2 linked regions of the Thiosocius teredinicola genome follow. The protein of the gene in region 2 binds, or shares a complex with, the protein of the main gene of each other region. Links are inferred from orthologs where the notes say so. Each region holds a gene or a part of one and is shown on either strand. Other genes may lie near its edges.

The links.
Region 1: the proteins of B1781_RS17960 (region 2) and dapF are in contact, whole or in part, in a solved structure (PDB 5YGU), measured with the Escherichia coli proteins. The link is inferred for Thiosocius teredinicola from one-to-one orthologs.

The regions. Positions count from the first base shown.
Region 1 is NZ_CP019936.1:106,040-121,929, forward strand. What follows is about bases 6,190-9,046. They hold dapF (diaminopimelate epimerase), read right to left. Parts: upstream 8,116-9,046; coding sequence 7,264-8,115; downstream 6,190-7,263. Other genes in these bases: xerC (tyrosine recombinase XerC), read right to left, coding at 6,190-6,519; B1781_RS00510 (DUF484 family protein), read right to left, coding at 6,528-7,214; B1781_RS00520 (class I SAM-dependent methyltransferase), read right to left, coding at 8,192-8,866; lysA (diaminopimelate decarboxylase), read right to left, coding at 8,878-9,046. Outside these bases: B1781_RS00485 (retention module-containing protein), read left to right, coding at 1-2,013; B1781_RS00490 (TolC family outer membrane protein), read left to right, coding at 2,241-3,554; ATP-dependent protease ATPase subunit HslU, read right to left, coding at 3,603-4,943; ATP-dependent protease subunit HslV, read right to left, coding at 4,936-5,481; more of xerC, read right to left, coding at 5,590-6,189; more of lysA, read right to left, coding at 9,047-10,128; LPS translocon maturation chaperone LptM, read right to left, coding at 10,135-10,272; B1781_RS00530 (RT0821/Lpp0805 family surface protein), read right to left, coding at 10,432-10,884; B1781_RS00535 (class I adenylate cyclase), read right to left, coding at 10,968-13,787; B1781_RS00540 (sensor domain-containing diguanylate cyclase), read right to left, coding at 13,805-14,602; B1781_RS00545 (hypothetical protein), read left to right, coding at 14,830-15,288; B1781_RS00550 (nucleotide pyrophosphohydrolase), read right to left, coding at 15,334-15,690; argH (argininosuccinate lyase), read right to left, coding at 15,765-15,890. UniProt on the Escherichia coli protein: Involved in the succinylase branch of the L-lysine biosynthesis and in the biosynthesis of the pentapeptide incorporated in the peptidoglycan moiety. Catalyzes the stereoinversion of LL-2,6-diaminopimelate (L,L-DAP) to meso-diaminopimelate (meso-DAP).
Region 2 is NZ_CP019936.1:3,782,868-3,798,713, forward strand. The notes cover bases 5,425-8,237. They hold B1781_RS17960 (RNA pyrophosphohydrolase), read right to left. Parts: upstream 7,187-8,237; coding sequence 6,662-7,186; downstream 5,425-6,661. Other genes in these bases: ptsP (phosphoenolpyruvate--protein phosphotransferase), read right to left, coding at 5,425-6,572; B1781_RS17965 (histidinol-phosphatase), read left to right, coding at 7,344-8,024; B1781_RS17970 (FecCD family ABC transporter permease), read left to right, coding at 8,055-8,237. Outside these bases: B1781_RS17930 (cation:proton antiporter), read left to right, coding at 1-742; B1781_RS17935 (hypothetical protein), read right to left, coding at 749-1,009; B1781_RS17940 (Na/Pi cotransporter family protein), read right to left, coding at 1,006-2,844; B1781_RS17945 (hypothetical protein), read right to left, coding at 3,008-3,238; ppk2 (polyphosphate kinase 2), read right to left, coding at 3,270-4,187; more of ptsP, read right to left, coding at 4,311-5,424; more of B1781_RS17970, read left to right, coding at 8,238-9,035; B1781_RS17975 (ABC transporter ATP-binding protein), read left to right, coding at 9,032-9,802; B1781_RS17980 (hypothetical protein), read left to right, coding at 9,861-10,079; B1781_RS17985 (hypothetical protein), read right to left, coding at 10,116-10,520; B1781_RS17990 (helix-turn-helix domain-containing protein), read left to right, coding at 10,703-11,197; B1781_RS17995 (hypothetical protein), read left to right, coding at 11,340-11,720; ggt (gamma-glutamyltransferase), read left to right, coding at 11,833-13,347; B1781_RS18005 (Tll0287-like domain-containing protein), read left to right, coding at 13,511-14,077; B1781_RS18010 (fused MFS/spermidine synthase), read right to left, coding at 14,103-14,981; ATP-dependent chaperone ClpB, read right to left, coding at 15,006-15,846. UniProt on the Escherichia coli protein: Master regulator of 5'-end-dependent mRNA decay.

The sequences.
Region 1 (15,890 bases), 3.7 Mb from region 2 along the record:
GACGTCAATGGCGAAGCCACTGCCACCACTACGCAAACCTACACGGTCGATACCACGCCGCCGACGGCAAGCATCGCCCTGGATCCGATCGCTGCCGATGACGTACTCAACGCCGCCGAAGCCGGTGCCACGGTAGCCATCACGGGCACGGTGGGTGGCGATGTTACCGATGGCGACATCGTGACGATCACCGTGAATGGGTTGGACTACGTGGGAGCCGTCGCCGGTGGCGCGTTCAGCATCGATGTGCCGGGCAGTGCGCTTGCCGCGGATCCGGACACCACCGTCGATGCCTCGGTGACAACCTCCACCGGCGATGTAAACGGCGAAGCCACCGCGACCACGTCGCGGCCCTACTCGGTAGACACGGCCGCACCCTCGGCCCCCACCGTGGTGATCACCGAAGACGCCGACAACGACGGCATCATCGACAGCAGCGAGCTCAGCGGTGATATCGACGTCGAGATCGGGCTGCCGGGCGACGCCGTTGCCGGAGATACCCTGACCGTGAGCGACGGCAGCAACACCACCACAATCGTGCTGACGGCGGCCGACATTGCTGCCGGCGCCGTGGCGACGACCTTCCCCAGCCCGGGCGACGGCAACACCATCTCGGTCACCGCTACATTGACAGATGCGGCCGGCAATACCTCGGGCCCGGCTAGCGATGCCGCGACACTCGACCTGACGCCGATCGGTGTCCCGCCGGTTGCCGTCGATGATCCTGACGCCGCGCCATACAGCGTGGCGTTGGGTAAGCTGGGCACGTCTTGGACTGCAATCGACAGCATGGGCCAACAGACCACGATTGTTGCGCGCGACGCCGACGGCAGCCCCGGTACCTTGTTCCAGCAAGGCAACAACCTGGGTGTGGCGGGCACGCCGCGAACTGTCCTGGAGACGGTTCCGCAGCAGATAGAGTTCGATCGGACGACGGGCCAATCGGAATCGATCACGTTGGAGTTCGCCGGCAATATGAATCAGGCGCGGTTCGGTGTTGAACGCCTGTTCGCGAATGAAGACGGCGGTGAGCAGGGGCGTTGGGTGGCACTGTACGATGGCCACGAGGTCGCCCGAGGCACCTTTGTGCTCAGCACAGGAAATATCGGCACGTTCAACATCAATACCGGTGCGTTGGTGTTCAACGAGGTGCGATTCGAATCCATCGACACGGTGAATCGCACAGGCGATGGCTCCGACTATTTCCTGGCCGGTTTCTCCGGTTCGGGTCCTGCGTCGGCCAATACCGAATACACCCTGTCGGCGGATCAAACGCTGACGATCCCCGCTGCCTCACCGAACGACCTGCTGGATAACGATTCCGATCCGGACGGCGACCCGTTGACCTTGATCGAGGTAAACGGCAATGCCGTGACCGATGGCCAGACAGTCACCCTGTCCTCCGGTGCCCTGTTGACGATCTCGGATGACGGCTCGTTCGTTTACGACCCGAACGGTCAGTTCGACAGCCTTGGCGCCGGCGAGGTCGCGACGGATTCTTTCACCTATACGATCAGTGACGGCAACGGCGGCACCGATACGGCAACCGCGGTCGTTACCAATATCGGCGTCGATGCGGCGGCGACTGCGGCAACCAGCCTGCTTGTCAGCGCTGCGCTGCCGACTGTCGATGGTGGTGTTGGCGACGACGTGCTGACCGGCAGCAGCGGTGCCGACGAGTTCTATTGGAACGACGGCTACCAGGGCACCGCGGGCAGCCCCGCTGTCGATCAGGTGACCAACTTCAGCCTCGCCGAGGGCGATGTCCTGAACCTGCAGGACCTGCTCAGCGGCGAAGCAGGCGGAGACCTGACGGATTATCTACACTTTGAGCAATCGGGTAGCGACGGCGTCGTACACGTCAGCTCGAATGGTGGATTCAGCGCAGGTTACTCGGCCGGTTCCGAAGATCAGACCATCGTGTTGCAGAATGTCGATCTGAGCGTGCTTGGATCCAACGATCAACAGATCATCGACAGCCTGCTGACGAGCAACAATCTGCAGACCGACTGAGCAAAAGGTGACATCCATCAAAGTGTTTCCGGACATTATTGCCCAATGTTCGATATGTGGCATGATGCCGCGCCAAGGGAGGCGGCCGGTAGGTGTTTGATTCGCTTGGATGTTGTCTAGGACAACCTCGCGATTGCCGGCCCGCTTTGTGAAGTCTGCCAAAACAAAAAAGTGTGAATTTGATGATGGATGGAGCTCGGTTGCGCGCGGTTGGATGCGCGTCGTTCATGTGTGTCCTGGTCGGCTGGTCATCGGCCCAGGCACAACAGGGTGCTTTGACGGACGTCGTTCGTTCCGCTTTGACGACCAATCCCGATGTGGCGGAAGCGCGTAACCAGTGGCTGGCGCGCCGCGAAGAAGTCCGACAGGCCGAAGGCGGCTATCTGCCATCGATCGATCTCAATGCCGGTTTCGGACACGAGCACACGGATAACCCCACCACCCGGGCCAATGATGGCCACACCAACGACCTTGAACGACGCGAACTCGGCCTGACCGTACGCCAGATGTTGTTCGATGGTTGGGGCACGAGCAGCGAAGTGGATCGCCAAAATGCCCGTATGAATTCCGCGGCGGCCAGACTGATGTCGGTCGGTGAGTCGACCGCGATGAAGGCGGTGCAGGCCTACGTCGATCTGAATCGCTACCAGCAGTTGCAGGATATCTCGCAACAAAGTCTCGATATCCATCGACGCATCGAAGAACAGATCCGCGCACGCAGCGATGCCGGTGTCGGCCGCCGTGCCGACTTCGACCAGGTCACCTCGCGCGTCGCCTTGTCAGAGGTCAATCTGGTTGCGGCCGACGTCAACGTGCAGGATGCACAAACCACATTTTATCGCGTCGTCGGTGCAGCGCCGGCCGAGAGCTACCCTGCAGCCGATCCCGTAGGCGACGCGCTGCCGGGATCGCTCGAGCAGGCGATGGAGATCGCACAGGCGAACAATCCCGTGCTGCAGACGGCGTCAGCCGATATCGAAGCGGCCAAGGCGCAGCATGAAGCATCCAAGCAGTTCTTCTATCCGCGTTTCGACCTCGAAGTCGGCGGCAACCTGAACGACAACATCGGTGGTGTGGAAGGTCACGACAACGATGCCACGGCGATGATCCGCATGCGCTACAACCTCTTTCGCGGCGGTGCGGATGCCGCCCGCAAGCGCGCCACGGCCTATAACATCAACGAGGCCAAAGATGTTCGTGACCGCTCGGTTCGTCAGTTGGAAGAAAGTATCCGCCTGGCATGGGCTGCCCTCGAGGCGACCCGCGCCCAGCTCCCCTTGCTCGAACGCCAAGTGGAGGCTGCGCGCGCCACCCGCGATGCGTACGGCAAGCAGTTCCGCATTGGCCAGCGTACACTGCTCGATCTGCTGAATTCCGAGAACGAGGTGTTGACGGCGCAACAGGCGATCGTCGAGACGCAAGCTGACCATCTGCTGGCGCAATATCGCCTGCTCGAGGCGTTGGGTGTCTTGATCGACAAGGTCGATGCCGCTGACGCGTTGGCGATGGAGCCGCAAGCCGGTCAGACACCGGCGCAGTAGGATGTTGCGGTATCCGCTTGAACGAGCGGATACCGGATCGAATAGCCGTTAAAGAATGTAGCGGGTGAGATCTTCGTCCGCTGCCAGTTCAGACAGGTTTCTATCGACGTACTCGGTGTCCACCGTGATGGTGCGGCCGGCGTAGGTCGGCGCCATGAACGAAACCTCTTCCAACAGACGTTCCATCACCGTGTGCAGGCGACGCGCACCGATGTTCTCGGTTTTCTCGTTGACCTGCCAGGCGATCTCCGCGATGCGTCGAATGCCGTCGTCGGTGAACTGTAGCTCGACCCCTTCGGTTTTCATCAGGGCCTGGTATTGCTCGGTCAATGAGGCATCCGGCTCGGTCAGGATGCGCACGAAGTCATCGGTCGAAAGCGCCGACAATTCCACGCGGATAGGCAGCCTTCCCTGAAGCTCCGGGATCAGGTCAGACGGCTTGCTCAGATGGAAGGCGCCGGAAGCGATGAACAGGATGTGGTCGGTGCGCACCATGCCGTGCTTGGTCGACACGGTACAGCCCTCGACCAGCGGTAGCAGGTCGCGCTGTACACCTTCGCGTGACACGTCCGCTCCGTGGGATTCACTGCGGCTGGTGACTTTGTCCAACTCGTCAAGAAAGACGATGCCGTGCTGCTCGACGGTTTCGATGGCGCGCAACTTCAGGTCTTCTTCGTTGACCCGTTTCGCGGCCTCTTCGTCGCGGATCTGTGCCAGTGCATCCTTGATGCGCAGCTTACGCTTCTTCATGCGTTGGCCGCCGAGGTTCTGGAACAGGCCTTGCAACTGGCTGGTCATCTCTTCCATACCGGGCGGGGCCATGATCTCGACGCCCATGTTCACGCCGGCGGTTTCGATCTCGATCTCTTTCTCATCGAGTTCGCCATTGCGCAACTTGTCGCGGAACTTGTCGCGCGTGCTGCCGCCTTCGGTGCGCACCGGAACCGCTTCGTCTTCCCAACTGCTGGTGCGCGCGGGAGGCAACAGCGCGTCGAGCACGCGTTCTTCCGCCGCGGCAGCGGCGACGTCCTGCACCTTTTCCATCTCTTGCACGCGCACCATTTTCACCGCGGCATCGGCGAGGTCGCGCACAATGGAATCCACCTCGCGGCCTACATAGCCCACCTCGGTGAACTTGGTGGCCTCGACCTTGATGAAGGGCGCGTTGGCAAGCTTTGCCAAGCGGCGAGCGATCTCGGTCTTGCCGACCCCGGTCGGGCCGATCATCAGGATGTTTTTCGGTGTGATCTCGTTGCGCAGGGTGTCTTCGACCTGGGTGCGTCGCCAGCGGTTGCGCAGGGCAATCGCCACCGAGCGTTTCGCCTCTTGCTGGCCGATGATGTGCTTGTCGAGTTCGCGAACGATTTCTTCAGGGGTAAATTCAGGCATCGCAGTCCAGCTCTTCGATGACGAGGTTGTGATTGGTATACACGCAGATGTCTGCGGCAATCTGCAGACCGCGTTCGACAATCTCACGCGCGCCCAGTTCGGTGGTATCGAGCATGGCGCGCGCCGCGGCCTGGGCGTAAGAGCCGCCCGAGCCGATGGCCATCAGGCTGTCTTCCGGCTCGACGACATCGCCGGTACCGGTGAGGATCAACGAGGCCTCCTTGTCCGCCACCACGAGCAACGCCTCGAGACGGCGCAGCATGCGGTCGGTGCGCCAGTCCTTGGCCAGCTCGACCGCGGCCCGGGTCAGGTGACCGGAATGCTTTTCGAGCTTGCCTTCGAAGCGTTCGAACAGGGTGAACGCATCTGCGGTGGCGCCGGCGAATCCTGCCAACACCTGGCCCTTGTACAGGCGGCGCACCTTGCGTGCATTGCCTTTCATGACCGTGTTACCCATCGAGACCTGGCCATCGCCGCCGACGACTACCTTGCCGTTGCGTCGTACCGAGAGAATGGTCGTACCGCGAATCTTTTCCACTGCCTATCCTGGACGCTGAAAGAACGGGTCATTGTAGCGGAATGTCGCAAGTTGCACGAAGGACGCGGCGAACCCGCTTCGCACGCTTGCGCGCGCAAATAACGCCGATCAGCGCTTGCGTTTGGCGCGTGGGTGCGCCTGGTCGTAGACCTGCGCGAGATGCTGAAAGTCGAGATGGGTATAGATCTGGGTCGTGCTGATATCCGCGTGCCCGAGCAGTTCCTGTACGGCGCGCAGATCGCCGGAGGATTCGAGCAGGTGACTGGCGAAGGAGTGGCGCAGCATGTGCGGGTGAACGTGGCGCGGCATGCCTTGTTCGATGGCACGTTGGCGCAGGCGCGCCTCGACTGAGCGGGCGCTCAGGCGCGAACCCCGCTGACTGACGAACAATGCGGTTTCACCGTCGGCGGCGAGTGCCGGCCGTGTCGACAGCCAGGCATCGATCGCCTCACGCGCCAGTCGGCCGATGGGCACGCGGCGGGTCTTGCCGCCTTTGCCGAGCACCTCGAGCAGGCCGTCGCTTGTCTGAACGTCGGCGGTATTCAGGCTGACCAGTTCCGATAGCCGCAACCCGGATGAATAGAACAGTTCCATGATCGCCTTGTCGCGCAGGTCGAGCGGGGCGTCGCCGGCGATGTCCAACAGCCGACCGAGCTGATCGACGTCGAGCGTCTGCGGCAGGTGTCGTTCGACTTTCGGCGCACGTACGCCCTCGGCAGGATTGGCTTTGACCGCGCTTTCACGTAGCAGGTAGCGATACAAGGCGCGTATCGCCGATAAATGGCGTTGCAGGCTTTTCGGCGAGAGTCCGCGTCGATGTCGGTAGGCGGCGTAGGCGCGAATGTGCTGGCTGTCCGCCCTGGATGGATCGGGAAGGCCCTGATCGACTACCCAGATGAGGAATTCATCGAGATCGCGCCGATAGCTGCTGACCGTGCGCGGCGACAGGCGGCGTTCATAGTGCAGATAGTCTAGAAACCCTCGCAGCGCCGGCAGTGCTTCGACAGTGATGGAAGAAACGCTGTCGCCGTCGGACACGGGTCGGGTCAGACGCCGGGGCTGGACGCTGACTGCAGGGTCGCGCTGACGACCTCGGCCAGCCGCTGAAGAAAATCGACGCTCTTGCCTTCGTGGAAGCGTTCCGGATCGCGGCTGCCGATTGCTAATACGCCGGCCAGCGGTGGCGCAGTCAGCGGGATCAATGCGGCCGACCCCGTTTCGCCGGCTTGAGGGCCGAACAGATACTCGAGCTTCTCCTTGTCGAGCTTGCCGCAGTTGGGGCGCGCGCGATCGAGGAAGTCCTTGAACAAGGCCGGGCCCGGCTCATGCGCGTGCGCGTCGAGTTGTTCGGTAGCGAACAGCTTCATCTCGACCGAATCGGCCTTGAACTGTTCGCGCAGCTCATCTTGCAGGGTATTGAGCACTTCGTCGAAAGAATGGGTTTCGATCAGCGCCAGCGTCAAACGGTGCAGGCGTTTGGCCAAGGCGTCGTTTTCGCGCGCTACGGTGACAAGGTCTTCGAGCTGACGACGGTAGTTGCCCGATTGGTCGCGTAGCGTGCGCACCTGGCGTTCGATCAGCGATACCGCGTCGCCGGTGGGGTGCGGGATATCGATCGCGGCGAGGGCGTCCGGATGGCGTTCGAAGAAATCCGGATGGGTCGTCAGGTATGCCGCGATCTCTTCTTCGCGTTCATCTGCCGACTGAGCGACATCATCAGGTTGCAGACTCATGGGCGGCCTTCCATCAAGGTTGCGGGCATCTCGTCTTTACCGTTGGCGGTTAACGCGCCGCTGTCAGTGCCTGCAGGTCTACGCGGCCGTCGAAAACGCTCACCGCGGGCCCGGTCATCCACACCGGCTCGTTGATTCCCGCCCAGCTTATCACAAGCGTTCCGCCGGGCAGGCGAACAGCAACGCGTTCCGCCAGTAAGCCGCGCTGCCGGCCATAAACCACGGCGGCGCACGCGCCGGTGCCGCAGGCCAGGGTCTCGCCCGCACCACGTTCGTATACCCGCAGATCGACATGGTTTTCGTCGCGCACGGCCAGGAAGCCGACGTTGGCGCGCTGCGGGAAGCGCGGGTGCCTTTCCAGCGCGGGTCCGAGCGTTTCTACGGGGGCGCTCGCGGTATCCTCCACGAGCAGCACGGCGTGCGGGTTGCCCATCGATACCGCGCCGATTTCAAACGTTTCCCCGTCGACGGCGATCGCATAGCGGTCGGCCAGGGCATCGGCCTCGAACGGGATATTTTCAGGCGTCAGGTGCGGCCGGCCCATGTTCACCCGCACCTGGTCGTCGTCTTCGAGATACAGGGTGATATTGCCGGCGGCGGTACCTACTGCAATCTCGCGATTGCGGGTCATGCCCTTGTCGGCGACGAAGCGGGCGAAACAGCGTGCCCCATTGCCGCACTGTTCGACCTCACCACCGTCGGCGTTGTAGATGCGGTAAAAGAACTCCGTCTGCGGATGACGCGGGCGTTCGACCAGCAGCACCTGGTCGCAGCCGATACCGAAACGCCGGTCGGCGAGGGCGCGCACCTGGGTCTCGTCGAGCACTAACTGCTGGTTGACCGCGTCGATAACGACGAAATCGTTACCCAGCCCGTGCATCTTGGTGAATTCAAGCATCATGCTATGAATATAACGCCGTCGGCCGACGGCGGCGAGAAACCGAGCGCCGATAGTTGGCGCAGCCGATTGAATAGACTCAGGCGGGTAGGGTGCCGGTCACCGCGAGATGGCGATCACTGACGCCGGCGATGCTCAGCGAATCGAGGCCGGCATCGGTCAACTGCTGTGCGACCTCGTCGAGCGAGTAGGCCGCGAACAGCGAGTTGCGAAAGTCGCGCCGCAGCACATCCGGTTCATTCAGCGCATAGGTCTCAACGAGTGCGTCGACGGCCAACTCGGAGTGCGGTCGCATCAGGTCCATAACCACGACATGTGCGCCGGGCGCCGCGCATTCCTTGATCGTCTGCCACAGTACCGCCGGGTCGGCCATGTGGTGCAGCAGGCTGTTCGACGCCACCGACTGGTAGCTGTTGTGTTGCAGCGCCGGGCACGGCAGGTATTCGCACATCAGGCGGATGCGCGATCCAACCTGTTCGTCTTCGTCGAGGTGCTGGCGCGCCAGGTCGAGCATCGCCGCTGCGCCGTCGAGTGCGTCAATCCGCAGCTGCGGATGCCGACGTGCCAGTTCCAGCGGGATATCGGCCGGGCCGCAGCCCAGGTCGAGCAACGCCCCGGATAAGCCATCGTTGCCGGCGATGTCTTCGAGCAGTGTGATGAACAGCTGGTTGGCCTCGCTGAAATCGGCACGCGCATACGCCAGCGCCTGCTCGATGTCGTTCATCAGTTCTTCCGGTTCGGGGACGCGTTCCACGGATGGGCCTCTCAGGTCGGCAGGGTTGATTCGCCGGCATACAGTTCACTAACCGTTTCCCGGCGGCGTACAACGAACATCTGTTCGCCATCGACCATGATCTCGGGCACGCGCGGGCGGGTGTTGTAATTCGACGCCATCGTAAAACCGTAGGCGCCGGCGGACCGTACCGCAAGCAACGTGCCCTGCTGCAGCGTCAACGGCCGTTGTTTGCCGAGGAAATCGCCGGTTTCGCAGATCGGACCGACCAGGTCATAGCTGGCAGGCGTGCCCTGCGGTGCCTGTTCGACGGTGACAATCTGTTGCCACGCCTGGTACAACGACGGGCGAATCAGATCGTTCATCGCGGCATCGATCACGGCAAAGTCTTTGCCTTCGTTGCGCTTGAGGTATTCGACCCGGGTCAGCAGCACGCCGGCATTGGCCGCGATCGCGCGTCCCGGTTCGATGAAGATCTCGTAGCGTGCATCGCCCATGCGGTCGAGCAGGGCGCGTGCATAGGCGTCGGGTTCGGGAGGCTTTTCCTGGTCGTAGCGCACGCCCAGTCCACCGCCCAGGTCGAGATGGTCGATTGCGATGCCCTCGCCGGCCAAGCGTTCGACCAGCGCCATGACGCGGTCGAGTGCATCGAGAAACGGGTCGATGCGGGTCAGCTGCGAGCCGATGTGGCAGTCGACGCCGGAGACCTCGATGTTGGCCATCTGTGCCGCCCGGCGGTACAGCCCAAGCGCATCTTCGACCGACACGCCGAATTTGTTTTCTTTCAGACCCGTCGAGATATAGGGATGGGTCTCGGCATCGACATCGGGGTTCACGCGCAGCGCGATCGGCGCCCGTGTGCCCATCTCGCCCGCAACTCGGTCGAGGCGCTCGAGCTCGGCTGCTGATTCGACGTTGAAACAGCGGATGCCGACCTCCAGGGCGCGCCGCATCTCGTGCTCCTGTTTACCGACACCCGAAAACAGCACCTTGCTCGGGTCGCCGCCGGCTGCCAGCACGCGTTCCAACTCACCGACGGACACGATGTCGAAACCCGAGCCCAGGCGTGCCAGCACATTCAGTACGGCGAGGTTGGAATTGGCTTTGACCGCGTAGCACACCAGGTGGGGGTGCGTGCCGAACGCGTTATCGAATGCACGCCAATGACGTTCAAGAGTAGCGCGCGAATAGACGTAGCAAGGCGTGCCGTGTTGCTCCGCGATTGCGCGCAATGGCACGTCTTCGGCAAACAGTTCGCCGTCGCGATACTGGAAATGATCCATGGTGCGCTATTCCGACGGCTCGTTGTCTTGCTCGGTCGAGGCCGGCTCACCGTCTTGCGGCAGGTACAGCGGCCCCTTGTTGCCGCAACCGTAAGTCAGCAGCAACATCAGCAGGCTGGTGGTGATCAAGAGGCGTCGAATCATACCCGGCTCCAGAAAGACTCAAGGCCGGCAGTATAGCTGCTCGCCATGGTGGAGCCTATTGCCGCCCAAGGCGGCTGAAGCGCATCAGCCGCGCATGGTCGGTCCCTGTCGATGGCCGTTCGGCAGCGGGTTTTCAGCCGGGCAGATGACCGGCGCAGTTCAGTTGGATGCCTGCCAGGTGCCGTCGGCCTTGCGACAGGCATTGCCGTAGATCGTCTCTTTGCGGCCGTCGATCCATGCCTCGGTCGTGTACTCGCGGCACGGCGTCGAATCGTCGTAATAGGTACGGGTCGGCGTCATTTCATAGTTGGTGCCGGTGTCCGGGTTCTCCCAGGTAGAACTGCGGTTGGTCGGCGTCGATTCAAGCACCTCACCTGCGCGATAGCGATCGCTTTCGTCCATGCGTCGACCGATGTTGCCGCCGATGTATCCGCCAAGCAGGGTGCCGACGATGGTCGCTGCCACCTTGCCGCTGCCGCCGCCGATCTGGCTGCCGAGCACACCGCCGGCGACCGCCCCAATCACATTACCCTGTTGTTCTCTGGTCGAACCACAGCCGGCAACCATCAGGCTGATGGCGGTCGCCGCAACCAAGGTTGTTCGAATCTGCATGCTTGTCGCCCCTCGCGGTGATCAACGATTCTCGAATGCTTGGGGAGATTACCCGCACCCTCGCAGGCACGTTGACCGACAGGTCACAATTTGGTTCCGGACCTCATTGCCTCAGCGAGACGCTGTTCCACTTGTCGCTTGAAATGCAACACGTCGATCAGGCTGCAGCTGCTCTTGCCGCTGTTGTCGAACGACTTCATGCCGGTCAGGTACACCGGGTAGTCGATATTGCTGCGTCGCAGGCGACGTAGTTGGCTGGCGACCTGCGGGTAGAGTGATGTGCCCAGTTGCTGCGAGTCGAACGACTGCTGGCCGAGGCGCAGACGAAAACCGTCTTCGATGCGACAGCGCGGACTGACAGTTACCACCAGTTCGACGTAGTCGTCTCCCGCTGCCGGCGGCACCTTCATGATGCTGAGCTGCAGATCCCCCGATGCGACCCGATGAATGCGGGTGAATCTGACGTCGGGGCGTTGCGCCGCGCCGTCACCGCGCGGTCCGAGCAAACGATTCTCGATCACCGCATCGAGGAAGCGGCGTTGGTGGATCAGCAGATGGTATTCGTCGGCGCCCGACATCCATTGACTGGTGAAGGCACCGTGTTGGTCGAAGAAATACAGGTGGATGCCGCGATCGGTCAATTCGTAGAAGACCTGGATCACCCCGGGTTCGCTGCGTTTGATCAGCGTGGGCAGGGGTGAATCCTGCATGCTGATACGGTCGATGCGCAGTGGCACATAGCCGTCCTGCGGATGCGCCAGGTAGTCATACAGCGCGTCCAGTTCGCCGATCGGCGACCAGTCGTATCGACCGTCGCGATAGCGAATCTCGTGAAACTGGTCGCTGATCCGCAGAAGGTAGCGCGCATTCTCGCCGAGTTGGTGGAAGGTGCTGCACACCGACTGCGCCAAGCGCGCCACACGGTTGGCGATCGCGCCGCCGCGGGTCGACGAAAAACTGTAGACCGCGATCGAGCCCGGTTTGTGCTTGTGCGGCGAGAACAGGTTGAGGTAACGGCAAAGGCAATCGAGCAAGCCGGTTCCGCCCTGTGGGTGGCGTTCGACGATCACCTCGCCCCAGCTGGTCAGGTAGACGTGTTCGATGTTCGCCACCAGGCACTCGTGTACCCCGCTGAAGCTCAGGGCGTCGACGCGTTCGCTGATCAGTTGATAGCCGGCATCGGCCAGCGTTGCCAGCGGGTTATGGCCGACATTAATGAACCAGATCGACTGCTTGCCCTGTGCCTCGTCGGCGTACGCCGTCAGATCGTGGTCTTCGGGCAGGGTGCGCGGAAAACGTTTACGCAGGGTTTTGAGAATCTTGTCCTGCTCCGGTTCGCCGTACCCCGGTGGCTTCGGCTGGTAGTGGATCTGCGTACTGCGTTCGCAGATGCCGTTGATATGCATCCAGGTAAGAATCTCCACCAGACTGATGCAGCTCTTGACCGGTGTGTTGGGCATGTCTTCCGGCGGGTGCAGAAAAAGCTGCCAGCGCGCAGGATTGCCCGGCACCTTGCGCAGCCACAGCGTGCGTTCCGACAGGTCGCGCGAGATGCCGGGGTTGATGCGGTCGACCTTGCCGGGCCGCTTGTCGAGTGCGGCGTGCAGTTTTCTGCCGAGTAGCGCCAGTTCCTGCTGGTTCAACTCGGCGTCGGCATCCAGTTCGCGGGCGAACTCGGTCAGCAGGCGGTAGCTGCGCGACAGCTCCGATACCAGTGCCTCGCGTTCTTCGACGACGCGCTCCAGTTTCCATTCCGCACGCGTATCCAGTTGCCGGATCTCGTTCTCCCCCCAGCCCCAATCGTTGCACTGCCTGATCATCTGTTCGCGACGCCAGTCCATCAGCAGGTTGGATCGCGCCAGCAGCTGCCCGGCCTTGAAATAGAAAGCACGGCGCGCCAGTTGCAGACGTGCCAGCTCGTTGCGTTCGGTGAAGTACTTGGTGATGCGACCGAGGATCAGCCGATAGGGATCGACCCGGTCGACATCCGCGTCGCCCCCTTCGTAGATAACGCGCTTGGTCTCCAGGCACAGCCAGTCGACCTTGGGGTATTCGGCCGCGTAGGCCTCGAGCAACATCAGTTTCAGCAGCGACTTGTACGGTGCATCGATCCCCTTGAACAACTGCCAGTGGGCGACGCCGAAGAATTCGTTGGCCGGCAGCGTATGCAGGCCGCCGAAGTCGAGCCACTGATCGGCACGGATGAAACGCTTGCTGACCAGTCGTTGCGTGTATTGGGTGTAGTTCGCTTCCTGCTCGGGCGGCACGATCCACCACATCAGCGGGTTGCCGGCGAGCAGGATGCCGGTGCGGTAGAACTCCTCGAGCAGCAAGGTGTGTTGCGTATGGCCGCTGCTTTCTTTCGACAACTGTTCGACTACGCCGCCGCGGAACGAATCGGCGTTCATCAGGAAGAAATGGGCGTGCAGGCCGATGCTCGAGGCGTACTGCTCCAACAGTTCTGCCTTGCGTCGCAGGGTGGCCAGTCCAGCCGCATCGATATCGCTGGTGTGACATAGCCAGAAGTCGAGATCGCTGCCGACGGTTTGGCCGAGGCTGCCCATGCTGCCCATCAGGTACAGGCCGAGTATGGCGTGTTCCTGGTGGTGACGTTTGTCTTCCTTGAAGCCGCGCGCATAGCGACGCGCGAGCAGAATCTGCATCCGATCCGGGCGGAAACCGGCGACGCCGCACGGTGTGTCGGACGAGACGAAGCCGGGCATCGTCGGGTGATTGACGTGCCACAGCAGCGGCAGCAGATCGAAGAAGTTGCTTTGTTCGTGGGTCAGGCTGGCGCGAATACGCGCCAGCCTTTGATCACCGAGTGCCAGAAAGCGCGCGACGATGCGGTTGAGGTCCTTGCGTCCGAGACCTTCCTGTTCGTCAACCGCCTGTGTCGTCATCGCCGCTCACGCGGCTATCAAGCGCCGCTGCTCTCCTGCATGTTTTGCAGCGTGCTGCGCAGCAGGGTGCGTTGGTCATCGCCTTTCTTCCAGCAGGCAACACCGAACGCCAGTTGCGGCATCAGTTCCGTATAGGCTTCCGGCAACTGGATGCTGCCCTGCTCATCGCGGATCTTGTCGACCAGGCCGCGCGCATCCTCTTCGGTCGTTTCCGGCAGTACCAGCAGGAAGGTGTTGTCTTCCCAGCGTGATATCTGGTCGACCCAACGCAGGCGGTCGCGCAGGAACTGCGATACAGCCAGGATGATCGGGTCGGTCGACAAAGGCTGAACGCCGTTGAACGCAGACAGGTCGACATGCACGAGCACCGTGCTCAGCGGATTCTGGTAACGCCGGCTGCGCGAGATGTGTAGGTCGAGGGCCTGCGTGATCGCGCGTTTGTTGGCCAACCCCGTCAGCTCGTCGGTCAGCTTCAGGTCTTCGACCTGTTGCATCAAGCGTGCGTTCTCTTCGGCAAGTTGTTCCTGTAGCGAGACGTCGGCCACGATGAACAGGCGTTGTGAGCCATCGTTTCCAATCAGTTCGCGGCACACCCAGCGATGGTCGGTGGGCATGCGGTACAACTTGGGCCCGGGTTCGAGCAGGTTGCGTACGTGTTCCGGTAGTTGCGCAATCGACTTGCCGAGCAGTTCCGAGTCCTGCACTGCGAGCATATTGCACATGGCTTCGTTGACCCATACAACGCCGCCGTCGGTATCCAGCGTCAGCATTCCGAACGGCACTTGTTGCAGCAGGTTTTGATCGATTTCACTCATTTCGCTTTGTTCCATTCGCTCCCCCAAAAGCGAGTCCCTAAAGACAGTTTGTTCCCCTGCTTTTAGGTCGGCCGATTGGCGGGCGTCTTTAGTCGAAATTTTGTCACCCACCCTTTCCAAAAATGGGGTTAGACGCGCAAGTAAGTGCCTACTCGCGGCTGATGTATTGGTATGACGTGCGCCGCCATTTATGGCGATATTGGTGAATCCGGCTAGGATGTCTAGACATGAGTGACCTCGATCGAAAGGCTCAACCTCCGGCTCGTGCGGCGTGTCTCAACCCCGCCCAACCGTTGTGGCAGGTGGCGCCCGTGCGTGATGAGGAAGGCCGGGCCCTGGCCGATTTCATGATGCTGATCCCGGGCTTGGGGGCGCGCTCGGCGTTGTGTCGCGATCAGGTCACCGAGGCGATCCGCGACGTGTGTGCATCGTTCGGCGAACGCGTGGCTTTCGCCAACATGGATTTCTCGATCAATGTGCTTTGGGTCAGCGTGGCCGCGGAGCCGGGCCTGACCGGCAGTGTCGCGCGCTCCATCCGCCAACGGGTACCGGATGCGTTGTTGGTCGGGGGGCAGCTCGGCCAGGCGCATACGCTGCAGGCAGCGCCGTCAGCGACGCGTTTCTGGCGGCATATCCGGCAGTTGAAGCGTCGCACCCGCTTGCTGTTACGCGGACCGCAGCGTTAGCGAAGAGGCGCGCGACAGGCGGCTTCGGACGCAGTACGTCCCGGTTTAGTCGTATTCATCGGCGCGACGGGCATCGCCGCGTACCCGCTCGGCCGGGTAACGTGCCTGGTTGACGGCCATTTTGCGGTAGGCGCTGTCGACGAGGTCGATGTCGAGCCGTTCGGCCAGCCGGATCAGGTAGATCAGGATGTCGGCCATCTCGAAGCCGACCTCCTGCTTTTTGTCGGCGTCGAGATTGGCGCTCTGTTCCTCGCTGAGCCACTGAAAGTGCTCCAGCAGTTCACCGGCCTCGCCGGCCAGCGCCATACTCAGGTTCTTCGGCGAATGAAATTGTTCCCAATCGCGCTCGCGGGCGAATGCCAGCAGTTGCGCATTGAGATCGTCGAGACTGTCTTTGGCCATGATGCCCTGCCATGCGTGGTCAGCGATGGCGGTTATCTCAACACGTTGTGCCGGGCCACGGCCAGACCGGGTTCTCAGGCGAGCTTTTTCCGGGCGCGCGCGATCGCGGCCTTGACCTGGGCGGGCGCGGTGCCGCCGATGTGGTCGCGTGCGGCAACCGAGCCTTCGAGCGTCAGGCAGTCGAACACGTCGCTGTCGAT
Region 2 (15,846 bases):
CGCGACCGCCATCGTGATGTTCAATATCGTGCTGTACATCGCCATGTACCCGCAAGAACACATCACGGTTGCAGATGCCGTCGCATCGTTCGCCGTCGTGTTTTTCGGCGGTATCTTTATCGGCCTGCTGGTAGGCCTGGCTTTTCTGCTGGTTTCGCGGCTGTTCGAGGACTCGATTCAACAGGCCTTGGTCAGCCTGATCTCGGCCTATGCCGCATTCCTGGTAGCCAATGAGATCCTGCAGGTCTCCGGCGTCATGGCGGTATTGATTACCGGCCTGATCATGGGGCGCGTGATCCACAACGACTTTCAGGACGAACGCGGCAGCTTCGTCGACAACTTCTGGGCATTCAACGTCTACGTCGCCGAGGCACTGGTCTTTCTACTGATGGGCGTAACGGTCACCTTCGCCATGTTTGAGCAACGCTGGCTCGCCATGCTGATCGGAATCGTCGCCGTACTGATTTCGCGCGCGACCGGTGTGTTCGGCACCGCGCCGCTGATCAACCGTTTGCCGTGGATAGACGATGTACCGCGCGGTTACCAGCAAGTGTTGGTCGTGGGCAGTCTGCGCGGCGCCGTGGTGCTAGCGCTGTGTCTGTCTTTGCCGGTCAGCCTGCCCTACTGGTGGACCGTACAATCAATCGCGTTCGGCGTGGTGATCTTCAGCCTGTTTGTGCAGGCACCGCTGGTACCTCCACTGCTCAAGCGCAGCGAGCTGCTGCACAATGACCCCGGTTGAGCGACGTCAGGACTGCTGTGCCTCGGTCTGTTTCTTCAGCCCGCGGTACACCTCGGCACCCTTGCAGCGCTGGGCGTAAAGTACATCGATCTTGCGCTTGAGCTTCTCGCGGGCGTGCTTGCCGCGCGTGCGCTTGAGCTTGTCCTCGAGTTCTTCCTGCTTGTCCTTGAGAGACTTGATCGTCTTACGCAGCTTTTTAAGGCGCATCTCCTCAGGAGGGCGCTTCAACAGCCTTTGAATCTTTGCAACAAGCTTCATGGTTTTCATTGCGATCGCTCCTGACGCTCGACGGTTGGGGCCTCGCGCCGGTGCTGATCGACCATCTGTTCGACTTCTTCCGGGGTCAGCGAGAGGTCGGGGGTCACTTCGTCCATGGACGGAGACGACGCCAATAAACCTTTCGCCATGCTCAGCAGACGCGCCATGATTTCGTTCACGTAGAGACTGTCATTCATCAGGGAAGTGGCCATCTGGGCGGTGATGGCGCCGTCCCGGATCAATCCGTCGACGATCTGGTGACTGAAGCGATAGTTGTCCGCAATGTCTACCTTAATCGCATCAAGTGACAGTAATGCGACAGCCTCATCATCGGCCGCACGCAGCACCGCCAGTTCGCGCAGCAATTCACCGATCCGCGCACGGAAGCGGTTGTATTCCCGCCGAATGTAGCGGTTCGGCGCGCCGGTGTAACGTTCGACGTTCTTGCGCAGGTGCTTGGTCGCCTTGATCGCGGCCACGATGTCGAGATTGGCCTGCCACAGCCCCTGCATCTTGCGGGACTTTTCATCGTCCATGTTCGCCGATGCACGGGTGTAGAACAGTACGTTGGCACCGTAGATGTCTTTGATCATCAGCTCGTATTGCTTGTCGATGTCGATCTCGATGTGCTCTCCGGGCTCGTCGAGCAACGCCATGAGATCTTTGTCTGAACTGATATCGGCGCGGCGCAGGTTAACGCCATGGGCGATGATCGAGAACGCGTTGTTGAACAGGTGTTGGGTCTCGCGGCGCAGCGCCGGCAAAGCCACGTCCGGAAACGCCAACGCGGCCTCGCTGAGGTACCTGGGCATGTCGCGCTCGACCCGTGGACCACGCAAGAACCGGGTCAACATCCGTTCCAGCGCGCGGATCAACGGCGTGAAGACCAAGACGCCAATGCCGTTGAACAGGGTATGAAACACGGCCAGCTTGAGCGTGTAATCGTCACTCGGTATCCCGACCGCACCGCTAATCGCGTCCACCGCGAGCACGAGGTAGCTGATCGAGGCCAACGCGATGACACCGGTACCGATATTGAAGATGAGATGCGCGCCCGCGAGCCGCTTGCCGTCGATCGGTGAACTCAGCGCCCCCAGCACGGCCGTAATCGTCGTGCCGACATTGGCGCCGATCGCCAGCGCCAGGGCATTTTCATAGGTGATTTGCCCGGCCCCCAGCGCAGTGATGATCAGCACCAGGGTGGCATGGCTCGACTGCATGACGACAGTCGCCAGCATGCCGAACAGCGTGAACAACAACAGCCCTTTGATGCCCGGTATGGCGTACCGGGTCAGATCGAGCTGGTCGGCAAAACCCTCGAAACCGACCTTCATGTAATGGATGCCAAGGAACAGGAAACCCAGCCCGGCCAGAATCCAGCCGATGCCTTTGAGTGCACGCGGCTTTTGCAGGATGAACACCACGCCAAACACCAGCATCGGCATGGCATAGGTCGACAGGTTCACCTTGAGGCCGAAGCCGGCGACGATCCAGGCGCCGGTGGTCGTGCCGAGATTGGCACCGAAGATGATGCCGATGCCCTCGGCCAGGCCCAGCAGACCGGCACTGATGAAGCTGATGGTGATCACCGACACTAGCGACGACGACTGCATAATGGTCGTGGTCACGATGCCGAACAGCAGGCTCTTCCACGTCTTGTCGGTGCTGACGCGCAATACGCGCTCGAGCGCACCGCCGGAGAAGGCGCGGAAGCCTTCCTCCATACACAACATGCCGAACAGGAAGATGGCGACGCCGGCAGCGATATCGCCGAATACATCGCTGCGCCAGAAGCCATACGCCAGGCCGGCCAGGATAACGGGCAGGACGAAACGCCCGATCATCGCACCTCGCAGTGCCAGATAACCGGCTGAATGTAGAAACTTCTGATTTCGAAGGAAACGACGGCCATGGGTCTATTATTGACCAGCCTGTCGATGTTTGAAGTGCGGTGCACTCAACGCGGTTGGGTGAAGCGTGCGCCTCACCCAACCGGCCGAGCCGAGATCACGCCTTGTCGTAGTGTTCTGCGTGTTGACGCAAGCGCTTTGACAGCGCTGCCACCTCGTCGGCCGCCCGCTCCATCTCCTCCAGCACTGCGGTACTGATCGCGGCCTCGACCAGCATCGCCAGTTCATTGCGGTGCTCTTCCGTGATCGCCGCCTTGGCATTCTCATCGAGCAGGTCCATAAAGGCATTACTGACCTGCACGGCATGCCGTTCGTAGTGTTCGCTCATGTTCTTAGCCCTTCCTGCTTATGAACGCTGATTAACTCAACTGGGTATGTTCGCCGTCTTCGTAGATGTCCGAAGCGGTACCGACGATCAGCGGATCCGGCGGACACGCGATCTTTTCATCCTTGTTGTCGTACGGAATGCTGTTCAACAAGTGACGAATGGCATTGATGCGCGCGCGCTTCTTGTCATCCGACTTGATCACGGTCCAGGGAGCGTCGGCCGTATCGGTGTGGAAGAACATCGCCTCTTTGGCCTTGGTGTAGTCGTCCCACTTGTCGAGCGATGCCAAGTCGATCGGGCTCAGCTTCCACTGTTTCAACGGGTCGTGTTCACGGGATTTGAAGCGGCGCAGCTGCTCGCCGCGGCTGACCGAGAACCACAGCTTGAACAGACGTATGCCGCTGCGCGCCAACATACGTTCGAGCTCCGGCGTCTGACGCAGGAACTCGAGGTATTCCGAGGACGAACAGAAACCCATGACACGCTCAACGCCCGCCCGGTTGTACCAGGAGCGGTCGAACAACACGATCTCACCGGCACTCGGCAGATGCTGAATATAGCGTTGGAAATACCATTGACCGGCTTCACGCGGCGACGGTTTCTCCAATGCCACGATGCGTGCACCACGAGGATTGAGGTGCTCCATGATGCGTTTGATGGTGCCGCCCTTACCCGCCGCATCGCGGCCTTCGAACAGGATCAGTACGCGCTCGCCCGTATCGCGCACCCAGTTCTGCAGCTTCAACAGCTCGATCTGCAGCTCGTATTTGAAGGCCTCGTAGTCTTTGCGGCCGAGCTTGGTGCTGTACGGGTAGATGTTCTTGCGAAACAGCTCGCGGCGCGCGGTCTTATCGAGCTTGCTGAGGTCGCCGTCGAAAACCTGCGGGTTCTCGACCTTCTCCTTATTTTCGTCGTTGGCACTGTCAACGTTGACTACCGAATCTCCCATTATCCCTTTCCCCCAGGTTCGTCATCTAAAGAATCATTGTGCGCCACAACATGCCCGCTGCGGTTGACGGGTATCAAAAAGCGACAAATCCAGTGCCGAACGCAAGCACGCTCTCGCCGGAACTCACCGACCCGGGCGGAACAGGCCACCAAGACCCATATCGTCGAGCGCGCCTTCCATGAATCGGCGCACCTGCATCGCGTCTTCCATGCGCAGTGCGGCATGCAGCAGCTGCCGTGCACGCGACACACTGATACTGCGCACCACCCACTTCACCTTCATCAGGCTACCGGCACTCATGCTGAGGCTGTCGACGCCCAGGCCCATCAACAGGATGGTTGCCATCGGGTTGCCGGCCAGCTCGCCGCAGATTCCCACCGGCCGGTTGAACACCCGCGCGCCGCGCACCACCTGTTCGAGCGCGCGCAACACTGCCGGATGCAGATCGTCATACAGCTCGGCCACCCGCGAGTTGTTGCGGTCGACGGCGAGCAGGTACTGCGTCAGATCGTTGGTGCCGACCGACACGAAGTCGACCCGACGCGCCAGTTCCTCGATCATGTACACCGCCGACGGCACCTCGATCATGACGCCGATCTTCGGCATCGAGACCTTGTAGCCTTCTTCGAGCAACTCGTCGTGGGCACGCGTGATCAACATCTTCAGTTCATCGACCTCGGCCACGCCGCTGATCATCGGCAGCATGATCTGCAGATTGTCGAGGTCGACCGCGGCACGCAGCATCGCGCGCACCTGGGTCAGAAAGATCTCTGGATGCGCCAGCGAGATGCGCACGCCGCGCCAGCCGAGGAACGGGTTCTGTTCTTCGACCGGGAAATACGGCAGCGGCTTGTCGCCGCCGATATCGAGCGTGCGCAGAATCACTGGCCGGGGGGCGAAGGTTTCCAGCACCCGGCGATAATTCATGACCTGCACCGATTCGGCCGGGAAACGGTCACGGACCATGAACGGCAGCTCGGTGCGGTACAGGCCGATACCGGCAAAATCATCGTTGCCGATGTTGTTGGTCTCGTTGACCAGGCCGGTGTTCAAGTGCAGGGGAAACGCAACGCCGTCGGTCGATTCGGCCGGCAGACCGCGCAACGCCTCGGCCTCGGCGGTCAGTGCCCGCTCCTCTTCGGCAAGGCGCTCGTACTCCTGGCGCACCGATTGCGGCGGCGAGATATAGACCCGCCCGCGGTAACCATCGACGATCAGCTCGCGGCGCTCGACGCGCGCGACCGGCAGGTTGCTGACGCCCATGACGGCCGGCAGCCCCATCGCACGCGCCAGAATCGCGACGTGCGAGGAACTCGAACCGGCGGCACAGACCACGCCGACCAAACGATCGTGCGGCACCTCCGCCAGCTGGATCGCACTGACCTCTTCGCCGACGAGCACGGTCTGCGCCGGGTACTCGACCTTGCGCGGGCTGTCGCTCTGCAGATGCATCAGGATGCGCCGACCGAGGTCACGCACGTCCGATGCGCGCTCACGCAGGTAGATGTCCTCCATGTTTTCGAATACCTGGGCATGCGCATCGATGCTCTGACGCAGCGCCGCCGGGGCCCAGTCTCCCTTTTCGATCAGCTCGATGGTCTGGGTGACCAGGGTGTCGCTGCCGAGCATCAGCAGCAAGGCATCGAACAGCGCGATGTCCTCTTCCGGTATCTCACCGCTCAGGCGTGCCTTGAGCGTACGCAGGTCGTCTTCAACCGCGTCGACAGCGTCACGAAACGCCTTGCATTCGGCATCGATATCTTCGGCCTGACGATCCGGCACGGCGTCCAAATCGGCGGCGCGGTAGGCGACAACGCCTTCGCCGATCGACACGCCCGTGCTGCCGGCGCGACCTTCAAGATAGCGTCCCATACGCGGCTGAGTGGTCAGCGCATCGAGTTCACCGCTGGTCTGGGCAAAGGTGATGGCGCCGGCGAGCTGTGCCGCCAGGGTGAAGACGAAGGTCACCTCGTCTTCGGTGAATTCGCGCTGCGCCTGCTGGCGCACGACCAGCACGCCGAGCACCTTGCGATTCTGGATGATCGGCACACCGAGGAATCCGTTGTACTGGGTCTCACCGGTCTCGGTGATGCGCATATACCGCCGGTGCGACGGCGCATCGCTGAGGTTGAGCGGCTCGGCACGTTCGGCCACCAGGCCGACCAGGCCACGGCCCAACGGCAGGGCGACTTTGCCGACCGCCTCGGCGTTCAGACCGTCGGTGGCGGCGAGCACATGAGTGCGCGTGTCCGGGTCGGTCAGGTACACGGAGCAGACGTCGCAGCCGATCGCCTGTTTGACCATCGACACGATCATTGACAACGCCTTTTCCAGATCCGGCGCGGCGTTTACCTCTTTGACGATGCGGTGCAACAGCTCGAGCATGGATTCAACAGTTCCTCAGACAGGCAATCACCTGCCGCAGCCGGCCATCTCCCAGACAATCGGGGCGAAGGCCGAGGTTCTACGGACAATCAGCGACGTTGTTGACGGAGAAAATTGGTCTGTGGACGCGCCGGCACACCGTCGGGAAACAGCAGCGGCGCCAGTTCTTCGAGCGCGCGCTCGTAAACCCGACGCTTGAAGTAGATCACCTCGCGCACCGGCTGCCAGTACTTCACCCAACGCCAGTTGTCGAACTCGGGCTTGTCGCACGAATCCAGACAGAAGTCGTTCTCGCAGCAGTGTACACGGAGCAAAAACCAGCGCTGCTTCTGGCCGATGCAGACCGGGTGGGAATGCCGCCGGATGAAACGCTTCGGCAGACGGTACCGCAGCCAGCGCTGCGTCGAGCCGAGCAGATCGACATGTTCCGGCAAAAGGCCGACTTCCTCGTGGAGTTCCCGGTACATCGCCTGCTCCGGGGTCTCGTCGGGGTTAATGCCGCCTTGCGGGAATTGCCATGCGTTCTGACCTACGCGACGCCCCCAAAAGAGGCGGTTCTGGTCATTGCAGAGGATAATCCCCACGTTTGGCCGAAAACCGTCCGCGTCAATCACAACTGAAACCAAAATTTAACGTTCGCTTGCGCTCGATTCTTCCACAGCCGGCACCTTTGCGGCAAGCGAGCAAACTGCATAAGCTATTGCTTATAAAAGAAATCCTGTATAGTCCGGGCGATCCTCACAGCACCATGACGCACACGCAGTATTTGCAATGGCCCTGGCAATTTTCGATCTCGACAACACGCTTCTGGCAGGCGATTCGGACTACCTCTGGGGCCAGTTTCTGGGCGAGATCGGGGTGGTCGACCGCGCGTCTTACGAACAGCAGAACGCCCAGTTCTACGAGGATTACAAAGAAGGCCGCCTGGACATCATGGCATTCCTCGCATTCTCATTGAAGCCGCTCTCGCAGCATCCGCGCAGCACGCTCGATGCCTGGCACAGCCGTTTCATGCGCGAAAAGATCGAGCCGCTGATCACCCCGGCCGCCGAACAACTGATCGATCGCCATCGCTCGGCCGGTGACACCCTGATGATCATCACGGCGACCAATGCCTTTGTGACGGCGCCGATCGCCGAGCGCCTCGGCATTCCCCACCTGATCGCCACCGAGCCGGAACAGGCCGGCGATCGCTACACCGGGGCAGTCGCCGGCGTACCGAGTTTTCGCGAAGGCAAGGTGACACGCCTCGAAGCCTGGCTCGGCGCACACGGCGCATCCTTGCACGAAGCCTGGTTCTACAGCGACTCACACAACGACCTGCCGCTGCTCGAGCGGGTCACCCACCCCGTCGCGGTCGATCCCGACCGTCAGCTCGCCGACTATGCACGCGCCGAGGGCTGGCCGATCATCAGCCTGCGCGGCGATGCTCCCGTCGAACCCGATGCCTGAGCAGACTCGCGGCGAGGCATCACGAGACTGATGCCCCCCTTCCGTCCCGCTGTTCTGCTATTGCTCAGTTTTGTCCTTGCCGGGATCGGCCTGGGGATGGCCGTTGTCAACGGTAGCGTGGATATCGGCATTGCCGACATCGTGCACCACCTGGTCGCCAACGACGGCAGCACCGATGACCTGATCGTCGATCAATTGAGATTGCCGCGTGCCCTCAGCGCCTTCGCGGTCGGTGGTCTGCTGGCCTTGGCCGGCGCCTTGATGCAGGTGCTGCTGCGCAACCCGCTGGGCGATCCTTATATATTGGGCGTTTCGGGTGGCGCATCGATCGCCGTCCTCATCGCCATGCTGGTCGCCCTGCCTGCCGCTTGGTACGCCCCGGTGGCTACTGTCGGCGCCCTGGCCAGCACGCTGCTGGTTTTCGGCCTGACCCACCACGGCGACGACTGGCGCAGCGAACACCTGCTGTTGACCGGCGTGGTGGTAGCGGCCGGCTGGTCGGCGCTGATCAGCTTCGTGCTCAGCATCAGCCCGGCGACCCACCTGCCCGGCATGCTGTTCTGGCTGATGGGCGACCTGGCCAATGCGACGAGGCCCGGCCTGGCGTGGGCGGTGCTGACCATCGGCCTGCTGCTGGCCTTGCTGCGCGCCCGCGATCTCAATATCGCGACTCACGGCATGCTGCAGGCTGCAGCGCTGGGCGTCGATACTCAGCGTCTGCGGATCGAGCTGTATTTCGTCAGCGCCGTATTGACCGCGGCGGCAGTTTCGATTGCCGGCGCCATCGGTTTCGTCGGGCTCATCACACCGCACCTGGTGCGTACACTCGGCGGCACCGATCATCGCGTGCTGCTGCCCGCCGCTGTGCTGCTGGGTGGCGCCCTGCTCAGCGTTGCCGATACGTTGGCGCGAACCCTGATCAGCCCAATGCAACTGCCGGTCGGTGTATTGACCGCGCTGTTGGGCGTGCCCGTGTTCCTGTTTCTGCTGTCGCGCCGGGGTCGTCGATGACACTGCTCGAGACCAGACAACTGACGGTGGAAATCGGCGGCCATACCGTGTGCACCGACCTCGACCTGTGTATCGAGGTAGGCGAATCCTGGGCGCTGCTGGGACGCAACGGCGTGGGCAAGTCCACGCTGCTGCATCATCTGGCCGGCCTGCGCCGTACGCAGCGAGGTGAGATCCTGCTTGCCGGGACACCGATCGCCACACTGCGTCCGCGCCAACGTGCACAGCGCGTGGCGACCCTGCTTCAACATAGCGATCCGACATTCGGCGGCAGCGTCCTGGATACGGTGCTGACCGGCCGACACCCCCACCTGTCGGCGCTCGCCTGGGAAAGCGAGAACGATCTGCAATTCGCACGCGATGCGCTTGCCGCCGTCGGGCTGAATGGATTTGAACGGCGCGCCCTCAATAGCCTGTCCGGCGGCGAGTTGCGGCGCGTCGAGATCGCCCGCCTGCTGGCTCAGCAGGCACCTCTCGCGTTACTCGATGAGCCGATCAATCACCTCGACCTGGCGCAGCAAACGGCGGCGCTGCAGGCGGTCGGCACACACTGCGTGTCGGCGTCGCGCGCCATGATGCTGGTCATGCACGACCTCAATCTCGCGTATCGCGTCTGCGATCGCTGGCTGATTCTTGATGGCAACGGCCAATGGCACATGGGCGATCGAGATGCGTTGGGCGATAGCGAATTGCTGTCCGAATTGTTTCAGCAAACCATCCGGCGCACCGAGACCGCACATGGCCCGCTGTTCATCGCGGATTGGTAATCGCGCTGCAGACTTACACCGCTTATCGCCACGCTACCGACACTGCTAAGATCAGGCTATGGCGCGCTACCGAGACCGAACCAACGTCTACATCCTGCTGATCGCAATCCTGGTTGCGGCCATCGCCGGTTACTACCTGCCGACCAAGCGTCCGGAGACCGGCGCATCGATGACGCCGAAGGAATATATCGACCTGGTCGAGAAGAAACGCGCGCAGCGCCTGAAATACAGCGAACAGTCAACAACAACGGTGGTGGCCCCACCCGCCAACGAGTAAAGACTGTCGGCGGCGACTGTCGCGATAATTGGTAAATCAGGTACGTTTACACAACGGCCGACTGTCCGGATTCTCTACCGCATCCACGATGGCATTGACTACATCGCCGAACTCCTGTGGCGTCAGCACTTCCATGACCCTGCCCAAAAGTAAAGGATCGACCTGTGCGTAGACAGTTTCGCCGGATTTAAGATTCAACACGACGCCCGCGCTGTGCGTATCGACCGTGCCGTCTTCGGCCTCGAACAGGCTCTGGTTGAACGCCATCATTTCGTCGTAGTGCGACTCGATCTCTTCGAGCAAGGCATCGTCGGTATCCTCAGAAATGGCAACCACGAACGTCTCGTCTTCATCGCTGCGCTCGTGCGAAACTCGTTTTGCCTGTAGAAAATCGACAAAACCCTGCAGTGGTCGCTCATCAAAAAATACGAACTCCAGCACACCCATACCTCGTGACAGACAAACTGAAATATGCGTTTTGATCGCAATACTTCTCATTAGGCCCTGATTTCCTGACCGGGGTCAATTTATCCCCAGTTTGGACTGAGCAGCATCCGAATCTATGTACATACTGAATCGGACGAAACGAACGGCGTCACCGATAGCGCCGGGAAGAAAGGAACATGGATACATCCGAAATCGCCAAACTGCGCAATGCAGTTCGGCAACATGTCAGCGCGTCGCGGGAACAGAGGTTTTGTTACCGTGCTTTATGCGTGCTGTTGATCGCCGAAGGACATCGACCGAACCAAGTGGCCGAGTGGCTGGGGGAGCACACTCGAACATTGGAACGCTGGCGTAAGCGTTTCACCGACAACGGTCTCGACGGCCTGATGGACGAAACCAGTCCTGGGCGTCCGCCGAAGTTGTCGGGTGATGAGTGGAAGCGTCTGCAAGCCGACTTGAGCCAACCGCCCACGATGTTCGGGCTGGAAGGCAAAAAGTGGCAAGGCAAGCTGTTGCAGACGCACCTGGCTGAGCGTTACGGCATTGATTTCAGCTTGCGGCAGTGTCAGCGCCTGTTGAAACAATACCGCCAGCGCCCCGCAACGTCGGGGTTCAAGGCTAGCGCAACGCAAAGCTATACTGCGGCTGCGGATCGCGTAGGAACGGATTGAATATTCGGTGACATCCGATGTGCCTCACGGCGATCGGATGCAGCGGGTATGAAACAAGCAGTACAAGACCGGCAAGCGTCGACCGCAGTCTCGATTCGATCATTAACGACGATCAACCAATCCTTAACGGGAGGGACTTTCGATGAACAAAACTCGCAAACTGCTGTTGTCCGGACTTGTCGGCGCAGCGGCCATCCTCGCGACATCCAGCGCCAGCGCCTTCTGGGGCGGCTGGGGCGGCCCATTCAACTGGGGCGGCTGGAACAACGGTTGGGGAAATGGCTGGGGTAACGGCTGGGGCGGCGGTGGCCCATGGGGATGGGGCGGCGGACCGTACTATGGCGGCGGCTACCCGTACTACGGCGGCTGGGGCGGCGGTTATCCCGGCTACGGCGGCTGGGGCGGCGGCTATCCCTACTACGGCGGCGGCTATGGTGGTTATGCGCCCTACTATGGCGGCTACGCTTATCCGAGCACGTCGACCACGACAAAACCTGCCGCGAAGTCTACCGAAAAGAAATAAGAACATCGCTTTCGATTCGGGAAAGCGCGCCTTCGGGCGCGCTTTTTTGTTGGCTATGCACGAGCCGTAATCACCCGGCATAATCCTCGGTGATGCGAACTCGGACCCACTCATGAAAGGCGCTATCGCCGCCGGGCATCCAAAAACAGCCGAAGCCGGGATGCGCATGTTCGAACTCGGCGGCAATGCGTTCGACGCCGTGGCTGCCGCGCTCGCTGCGGCCTGCGTGGTCGAACCGGTGCTGACCTCACTCGGCGGCGGCGGATTCCTGCTCGCACGCGAGGCGGATCGCGATGCGGTGCTGTACGATTTTTTCGTGCAGACGCCGCGCCAGCGACGTGAAGCCTCTGACGCCTCGTTCTATCCCATCACCGCCGATTTCGGTACGGCGCAACAGGAATTTCATATCGGCGCCGGCTCGATCGCAACGCCCGGCACCATCCGCGGGCTGGTCTCGACCCAGCGGCACCTGGGCCGCCTGCCACTGCAAGAGGTGCTTGCGCCGGCGATTGAATATGCCGAGCAAGGGGTGGAGGTGAATGCGCTGCAGGCCTATATCTTCAGCATCGTCGCCCCCATATACCGGGCCACGCCAGAGGCAGAGGCTTTGTACGGCGGTGAGGCGCTATGCGGCGAGAACACCCTGTTCCACCAACCGGCCCTTGCAGATACGCTGCGTCGCGTGGCCGAAGAAGGCGATGCACCTTTCTATGAAGGCGATGTGGCCCGGCTACTGGTCGACCACGGCGACACGCATGGTGGACACCTTTCGCTCGACGACCTGCGCAGCTATGCCGTCATTGCGCGCCAACCGCTGCGGCATCGCTATCGCGGCTACCAGGTTGAAACGAACCCTGGACCGTCGTCCGGCGGTACGCTGATCAACTTCGCATTGAGCGCCTTGGACAATCAGGACTTTTCGTCTTTGGCCTTCGGTTGTCCCGATCACATGAAAGTTCTCGCCTCGGTCATGGCGCACACCAACCTGGCAAGAGACGACGGCCTGTTATCTCGTACCCGTCAACACAAGGCCTGGCTCGAGGAATATCTCAGCACAATCGACGGCCACCCGGTCAACAATCGCGGCACAACACACATCAGCGCCATCGATTCAGAGGGCAACAGTGCCTCGCTGACACTGTCAAACGGTGAAGGCAGCGGTGAGTTGCTGCCCGGCACCGGCATCATGCTGAACAATATGCTGGGCGAGGAAGACCTGAATCCACATGGTTTCAATCAATGGCCGTTCGATGTGCGGGTCAGTTCCATGATGGCGCCGACGCTGGCGGAAGACCGGCACCACTTGATCGCCATTGGGTCTGGCGGCTCAAATCGACTACGGACCGCCATTCTGCAGACGCTGAGCAACCTGATTGATTTCTCGATGCCGCCGGAACAGGCCGTCGGTTCGCCGCGCATCCACTTCGAACGCAACCACCTCGATATCGAGCCCGGGTTACCTGATGAAACCGTACAAAAGCTGAGCGCTTGGTACCCGGCGCACCGCCTGTGGACATCGCACAACCTGTTTTTCGGCGGCACCCATACGGTGTGTTGGGACGGCAAGACATTTACTGGCGCAGGCGATCCACGTCGCGGCGGTGTTTTTATGCGCAGCGGCGGATAGGCTGCCAGATCAAGCAGAACGTTCGGTAACGCCCACTAGCGTTTACCCGACTTGCCGCAGGGGCATGGTCGACGAGAAAATGCGCTCGATCAATGCTGTCGAACCAGCATTTCAGCAGTATGCGCGATCTTGACGATAACCGCTCGAATCTACAGGAGACACGATGAAGATCACTCAGACGATGGCCGCAGTAGTTATGGCCGCCGCAGCTTTCCACTTGCAAGCCGCCGACGATAGCCCCGAACTCAATGAAGCGCGCGCGCTGGTCAAAGAGTTCGGCACGACGCTGAAGGGTGAAGTACAGAAAGGCATGAAGGAAGGCGGGCCGGTGCACACGATTGATGTCTGCTCGAAGAAGGCGCCGGATATCGCGAAAGACATCTCGGAAAAATCAGGCTGGGAGGTGGCACGTACCAGCCTGAAATACCGTAACCCAGGCAACTCGCCGGACGAATGGGAGCGTGAGGTGCTGGAACAGTTCGAGGCACGTAAAAACGCCGGGGAACCAGTCCAGTCGCTCGAGTTCGCCGAGTTGGTCGGCAGCGGAGAGGAACGCCGCTTCCGTTACATGAAGGCTATCGCAACCGGCGAAGTTTGCCTGAACTGCCATGCAACCGAGATCAAGCCGGAGGTCGAAGCCAAGATCAAAGAGATCTATCCGACCGATCAGGCGCGTGGATTCAAAACGGGCGATATCCGCGGTGCATTTTCATTGAGCAAGATCTACTGATCGAGCGTCACCTCGTGGGGGCCGTTCAGCGGCCCCCGCCGGGCGAATCGCGCCGAGTGCGATTGCGGAATCTACCGACGCCCAAGGTTTCTGCATTCTGGCGCCACAAGTTGCGCGCCTGTCTCTCCAGCGGGATATCGAGCTTTGCGCCGGCCGAGCGTGCACGCTCGAAGAAATCGTTGCGTTGCAGGTCGGGTAACTCGCCATTGAAAGCGAAGCTGACGATATTGCCACCCTGCACGTGCAGCCTGATGACCTGACCGTCGAAGGCGCCGTCCAGCTTCAGCGATGCATCGTGCGTCGGTGCATATTCGCTGGCCCATTGATTGGTTACCAGTATGCCGACTGGCGAGAGGTGCGAACGCACCAAACGTAGAAATCCCTCGTCGCCCTGGTCGGGATGCACCCCGTCGGCCCGGTAGAGGTCGGCAAAAATCAAATCATAGCCACGACTGCGCTGACCCAGAAACTCGCGCGCATCCTGCCGTACAACGCGCAGATTCTTGTCGGTCGGCAGCTCGAAATGGCTGCGCGCGGTATCGATGACGGCTTCCCGTGCGTCCACGCCGGTTATTCGCATACCAGGACGCACGCGGCGCAACGCGCGCGCAAGGCTTCCGCCCCCCACGCCCAGCAGCAGTGCATCGCGCGGTTCCGTGCCGAACAACAGCGCCAGCATCATGGCCTGGGTATAGACATGGACCAGGCGCGCCGGGTTGGCCAGATCCATGCAACTCTGCTCAACTTGATTGCCGAACGTCAGGTAGCGATGGCGATCGTCCTGATAGACGTGAATCTCGCCGTCTTCATCATCCGCTATATGGATCAGACTCCCGAGCTGCGACATATCCTCTCCCTGGACGCGCAAGACCGGCGCGATTGCGCCGGCCCCGTCAATTAACATGGAATGACCGCCAACCGGTCACACTCAGTCGACCAGTTCACCTTCTATCACGGCCCCTTCTTCGTCAACGTCGACACTGTCACCGCGTGAGAAAGTCAGTTTCTCGCCCGAAACATTGACGTGAATCACGTCACCCGGATGGAATACCCCTGCCAGGATCTGCTGGGCCAGCGGGTTCTCCAGTTGTTGCTGAATTGCACGCTTGAGCGGCCGCGCACCATACACCGGGTCGAAGCCTGCTTCACCGAGTCGGTCGAGTGCACCATGGCTGACCTCGAGGCCCATGTCGCGTTCGGCCAGCCGCTTGTGCAGATAAGCGATCTGGATCTCGGTGATCGCACGGATCTGTTCACGGCCCAGCGGATGGAACACGACGGCTTCGTCGACGCGGTTGATGAACTCCGGGCGAAAATGCTGGCCGACCACTTCCATCACCGCGCGCTTCATCTCTTCGTAGCGCTCTTCGCCCGCCAGGGTCTGAATCAGGTCAGAACCCAGGTTCGACGTCATGACAATGACCGTGTTGCGGAAGTCGACCGTGCGGCCCTGGCCATCGGTCAAGCGACCATCGTCCAATACCTGCAACAGCACGTTGAACACGTCCGGGTGCGCTTTCTCCACCTCGTCCATCAAGATGACACTGTACGGGCGACGGCGCACCGCTTCGGTCAGATAGCCGCCCTCTTCATAGCCGACATAACCGGGCGGCGCACCGATCAAGCGAGCCACGGAGTGCTTCTCCATGAACTCCGACATATCGATACGCACCATGGCGTCTTCGGTGTCGAACAGGAACTCAGCCAGCGATTTACACAGCTCGGTCTTACCTACACCGGTCGGCCCAAGGAACAGGAACGAGCCATTC